Linked DNA regions of Flocculibacter collagenilyticus. The protein of the gene in region 1 interacts with the protein of each later gene in a pairwise test. Links are inferred from orthologs where the notes say so. Each region holds a gene or a part of one and is shown on either strand. Other genes may lie near its edges.

Evidence for each region. The genes of interacting proteins can lie anywhere in the genome.
Region 2: the proteins of eno (region 1) and rpe interact in binary tests that used the Escherichia coli proteins (3 or more experiments, as listed by UniProt). The link is inferred for Flocculibacter collagenilyticus from one-to-one orthologs.

The regions. Positions count from the first base shown.
Region 1 is NZ_CP059888.1:3,152,623-3,155,659, forward strand. The notes cover bases 55-3,013. They hold eno (phosphopyruvate hydratase), read right to left. Parts: upstream 2,201-3,013; coding sequence 908-2,200; downstream 55-907. Other genes in these bases: HUU81_RS14015 (hypothetical protein), read right to left, coding at 78-764; HUU81_RS14025 (CTP synthase), read right to left, coding at 2,415-3,013. In the rest of the region: HUU81_RS14010 (TolB-like translocation protein), read right to left, coding at 1-27; more of HUU81_RS14025, read right to left, coding at 3,014-3,037. UniProt on the Escherichia coli protein: Catalyzes the reversible conversion of 2-phosphoglycerate (2-PG) into phosphoenolpyruvate (PEP). It is essential for the degradation of carbohydrates via glycolysis.
Region 2 is NZ_CP059888.1:349,177-352,158, forward strand. The notes cover bases 1-2,904. They hold rpe (ribulose-phosphate 3-epimerase), read left to right. Parts: upstream 1-1,065; coding sequence 1,066-1,743; downstream 1,744-2,904. Other genes in these bases: HUU81_RS01610 (TorF family putative porin), read right to left, coding at 96-767; trpS (tryptophan--tRNA ligase), read left to right, coding at 1,905-2,904. Outside these bases: more of trpS, read left to right, coding at 2,905-2,909. UniProt on the Escherichia coli protein: Catalyzes the reversible epimerization of D-ribulose 5-phosphate to D-xylulose 5-phosphate.

The DNA of each region.
Region 1 (3,037 bases):
TAAAAAAACAATAGAAATACGCTTCATGATTTTCCTTATAAGTTTAACTAGTCACATTTATATCTACCCTCTCAAGCCTAATTAACCAGTTTTAGCGGCTTTGAAGGGGTTTTCCAGTTTATGCGTGTAGTAAGAAGCAGCTCGCGCAACGTTAATGCGCGAGGTGACGTTTTTAATTGATTGTTCCATCTATGACCACAACACGCAGCGGTTAAAATGGCTTTTACGGGTTTTAATAATCTTACTTGCGTACTGTTTATTTGAGCATCGCTTGTTTCATCGATTAACGGCTTTGCTAAGCAATTATCCGTCTTGAACCAGCCATACTGATTTAAATGAATACGTGTACCGTCTTTGGCGATTTGATCTACAGAGTCTAGCGCAATAGTTTCTGTACCATGATCAACCACACTCAGTGGCACTATCATGGCCAGTACGGCATGATGTTGATAAAACTGGCTGACGACATCCGATGTTTGTTTTGTTGAAGGGCAATGCTTGGATTGTTTGGCAAACCATGACGCGTTTTCAGAATCTAGCTGTAACGGTGTTTCAATATTTAGTAATGTTTCTGCCGCACGCTTTACGTAATGCGGTAAGCTAGCACAGCGTTTTTTTAAAGAAAGGTGGTTTAAGTTTGGGTCATTGATTAATGAGAAAAGTTCTCTTTGGTACAGCGCATTGCACAGCTGAGCATATCTGAGTTGCTCGTATTTATCGTGCCATAAGTGCTGTTGTTGTCCGTAGAGATCGTGTTGTACCAAAACTTATCCAACGAGTGTTTAAATTATCAGCTATCTCTAAAGTAATATATTTTAAGCAAAAAGAGTATAAAAAATAGCAATAAAGCCGCAAAAGCGGCTTTATTCATTAAGGCTTACCCAAAAAACTCTGGGTGAACTAAGTATTACTGACCTTTAATTTCAGTGCGGCCACGGTATACCGCTTTGTCTGCTAACATTTCTTCAATTCTTAATAATTGATTATATTTAGCAACACGGTCAGAGCGACAAAGTGAACCTGTTTTAATTTGTCCTGCTGCAGTGGCGACTGCTAAGTCAGCAATAGTGGCATCTTCTGTTTCGCCCGATCGATGAGAGATAACAACAGTGAAACCTGCATCTTTCGCCATACGAATCGCTTCTAACGTTTCTGTTAATGAACCGATTTGGTTAAATTTAATTAAAATCGAGTTACCAATACCATTATCAATACCACGTTTAAGAATTTTCGTGTTGGTTACGAATAAATCATCTCCCACTAACTGCACTTTATCACCAATTTTATTGGTTAAGCTTGCCCAGCCATCCCAATCAGATTCATCTAAACCATCTTCAATCGATACAATTGGGTACTTTTGAGTAAGTGCTGCTAGGTAGTCACCAAAACCTTCTGAGTCGAATACTTTGCCTTCGCCTTTTAGGTCGTATTTACCATCTACATAAAATTCAGATGCCGCACAGTCTAACGCTAGTGTAATGTCTTCATTCATTTTATAGCCAGCACGTGCAACGGCATCCGTGATCACAGCTAACGCTTCTTCATTAGAGGCTAGGTTTGGTGCAAAACCACCTTCGTCACCTACCGCGGTACTTAAGCCTTTTTCAGTAAGTACTTTTTTCAGCTGATGAAAAATTTCTGCCCCCATACGTAGCGCTTCGCGGAAGTTTTTAGCGCCAACTGGCTGAACCATAAACTCTTGAATATCTACGTTGTTATCAGCGTGCTCGCCACCGTTTAAAATATTCATCATTGGCACAGGCATTGAATATTCACCAGCTGTACCGTTTAGCTCGGCAATATGTTCGAACAGTTGCACACCTTTATCTTGTGCAGCGGCTTTTGCTGTAGCAAGAGATACCGCTAAAATTGCATTTGCGCCTAATTTGTCTTTATTTTCAGTGCCGTCTACTTCAATCATCGCCGCGTCTATCGCTTTTTGATCATACGCATTCATGCCAATTAGTGTATTAGCAATTAGATTGTTAACATTGTCGACTGCTTTTAATACACCCTTACCTAAATAGCGTGCTTTATCGCCATCACGTAGTTCTAGTGCTTCACGTGAACCTGTAGAAGCACCTGAAGGTGCACATGCTCTGCCCCAAGCTCCGCCTTCTAAATATACTTCTGCTTCCACAGTTGGGTTGCCGCGTGAATCCATAATTTCACGGCCTAGCACTTTTACAATCTTCGACATCTTATATTCCTCTGTATCTTGTAGGGTAGGTATTTTTATCTATACCCGTGCCACTTGAAGGTGCTGCGTTATTGGCTGTACGCCTTAATACCCATCACTTAGTTTATCTAAGTTCATGATAATTCAGTTGCTTGTCGCCTACCTGCCTCTTCATTGCTTGGGGTATATTAAAAAAGCCGTGTCGAGAAGTACACGGCTTTTAATTTAATTATTGCTATGAGTTAAAAAGTTCTTTTTGCGCTTGCCCGGCGGCGGCAACAAACCCTTCAAATAATGGGTGTCCGTCTCGTGGCGTAGAGGTGAACTCTGGATGGAATTGCGCAGCCACAAACCAAGGATGATTTGGGTTTTCAATTATTTCAACTAGGTTTTTATCTTCAGACAAACCTGTGAATTTTAACCCCGCCTTTTCTAATTGTTCTACGTAGTTGTTATTCACTTCAAAGCGATGACGATGGCGCTCAAAAATCTCTTCAGATCCATAATGTTCATGTGCTTTGCTGCCTTTAATAAGATGACACTTTTGCGAACCTAAGCGCATGGTGCCACCTAAATCAGACTGTTCATCACGCACTTCTACTTGGCCGTCTTTGCCTAGCCACTCAGTAATTAAGCCAACAACAGGGAAAGGCGAAGCTTTATCAAATTCAGTTGAATTTGCACCTTCCATATTTGCTACATTACGCGCGAACTCGATAAGCGCAACTTGCATTCCCAAACAAATACCTAAATATGGTACATTGTTTTCACGAGCGTATTTCGCCGCTAAAATTTTGCCCTCAACACCGCGCTCACCAAATCCACCTGGCACAAGAATAGCGTCTAAATCTTTTAAGC
Region 2 (2,982 bases), 2.8 Mb from region 1 along the record:
AACTTAAGGTTAACGCTCAAGTACATATACGACAGTGCCATGATTATTTAGTTGTATAATAAATAAAGGGTTTTATTGCGTTTTCAAGTGATACGTTAAAAAGTTTTTGACCATGATACAGCAAACTTCGTATCGTCATCCCCGGACTCTTCATCAGCTTTTGATACAGTAAAAACAAAATCATCTTTACTGAGATCGGCTTGAATATATCGATAGTCATTATCGCCAGCGATTGCTTCATTCTCATCAAAATTGTAATAACCGTAAGTCAGCGCTAAATTAAAGCCTTGGCTTAATTCAAATTCGTAGCCAACGTAATAATACATATCACCTTCAGCAAATGTTTCATCATCTTTCGCATCACTATTAATTGTATATGCCACACCATAACTTAATCCTTTGTAAGCGCCCTTGAAGTATAATTCGCCAAAGTTTATATCGTCATGTGCTTCAGCCGGATAGGCATAATAGATATAGCCAACATCATAGCTTGCTTCACCCATTTCTTTGCTGAATCCAAGGTAAGTATCAATCTCAGTACCTGAGTCATCGCCAAACTTAACGCTGCCTAACCAAGCACCAGCATAAAACCCTTTTTCATGCTTGTAATCTAATCCACCTGATACTGATGGGTTATCATCACTTTGAGAAACACCCCGCCATAAATAATTACTTGTGATACCAAAATTTCCGCTGAGTTCAGCATTTGCCGAAAATGAGCTCATCAGTAGTGAGCTAGCAAGTACACCTAGGATTGTAAGTTTCATTGAATTTATCCTGTTAATTTATTGATTATTAAGATATTAGCCATTTTTACCAATATTTAATCAAACAATATGCCAACGTTTTTTAGCAGGTTAATCAATAAGATAGTATAAAAATCAAGAAAGGGTTAGTGGTCATTCACATAATTGGTGCACTTTTGCTTTTGATTGGTGCAATGCTGATTTGATATACCCCTCTATTTTTAGCAAGGTGAAGTTAACTACTAATGAAGTAAACAATAAAATAATGCTATGATTTATCCACTTTTTACCCTACACACTCAATTATTAGTAAATTATTATGAATAAAGACTTTTTGATTGCGCCCTCAATACTGTCAGCAGATTTTGCTCGCTTGGGTGATGACGTTGCCAAGGTGCTTGAAGCGGGCGCTGATGTTGTCCATTTTGATGTAATGGATAATCATTATGTTCCCAATTTAACCATGGGGCCGATGGTATGCCAAGCCCTGCGTGACTATGGAATTACGGCACCTATTGATGTGCATTTGATGGTAGAGCCTGTTGATCAAATTGTGCCGCAATTTGCTAAAGCGGGTGCAAGCTATATTACATTCCATCCAGAAGCATCCAAGCATGTGGATCGTACTTTACAGCTTATTAAAGGTGAAGGCTGTAAATCAGGCTTAGTATTAAATCCGGCAACATCGCTGTCAGTTGTGGAACATGTACTCGATAAAGTCGACGTTATTTTATTAATGTCGGTCAATCCTGGATTTGGTGGGCAATCGTTTATTCCGCAAACATTAACTAAATTAAAGCAAGCGAGGGCGTTAATCGACCAATCAGGATTTGATATTCGGTTGGAAATTGATGGCGGCGTAAAAGTTGATAATATTGCTGAAATTGCAGCAGCAGGCGCTGATATGTTTGTTGCAGGCTCTGCTATTTTCAATCAGCCGAATTATAAAACGGTTATAGAGCATATGCGTGATGAATTAAGTAAGGTGCCTCGTTAACAGTAAGATTAAGTAAATCGCCTTTTATTGCTAAATTATTCAGTGTTAAAGCCTGTTAAATGTTACAGGCTTTTTTAATGCCTTTTCATGCTTTGTTTCCTAGCCATTTGCGATTACAATATCGCCCCTATTTTGCCAATAATTGTAAGACAGAGAATAGTATGACTAAACCAGTTGTTTTAAGCGGCGTGCAGCCTTCAGGGATTTTGACGATAGGAAACTACATGGGTGCACTTCGTCAGTGGGTTAAGCTACAAGAAACACATGATTGCTTATTCTCAATTGTAGATTTACATGCCATTACAGTAAGGCAAGATCCACAAGCGCTACGCTCAGCATGTTTAGATGCCGTTGCGCTTTATGCCGCGTGTGGTATCGACCCAGAAAAAAGTACAATTTTCATTCAGTCTCATGTTCCAGAGCACACGCAACTTTCATGGGTATTAAACTGCTACACCCAGATGGGCGAATTAAGTCGCATGACGCAGTTTAAAGATAAATCACAAAAAAATGAAAATAACATCAACGCCGGTTTATTCTCGTATCCAGTATTAATGGCAGCAGATATCTTGTTATATCAAGCAGACGATGTGCCTGTTGGTAGTGATCAGAAGCAGCATTTAGAGTTGGCTCGTGATATTGCAACGCGCTTTAATAATTTATATGGCGATGTGTTTAAAGTGCCTGAACCTTATATCCCAGAGTTTGGCGCACGCATTATGAGCTTACAAGAGCCAACCAAGAAAATGTCTAAGTCTGACGACAACTTAAATGCTTTTGTTGGTTTGCTAGAAGAACCAAAGAAAATTGCGAAAAAGATTAAGCGTGCGGTAACGGATTCAGACGAGCAAGCTCGTATTTACTTTAACACTGAAGAAAAGCCGGGTGTTTCTAACTTATTAACGCTGCTTTCATGTGCGACAGGAAAGTCAATTGAAAGCTTAGTGCCTGAGTACGAAGATAAAATGTATGGGCATTTAAAAGGCGATGTAGCCGATGCAGTCGTGGCTATGTTAGAGCCAATTCAAGCACGTTTTAAAGAAATCCGTGAAGACCAAACAATGTTAGACAATATTATGCGTAGTGGTGCCGAACGTGCTTCTGCGCGGGCAGCCCACACTTTAAAATCTGTATACGACGTAGTGGGCTTTGTGCCACGACCATAAGCATAGGTAGTAGCACCTTAGGCTTTGTAATCGTTGTTAGTAGTAAGATTATATTAGGTAAATTGAAACATCA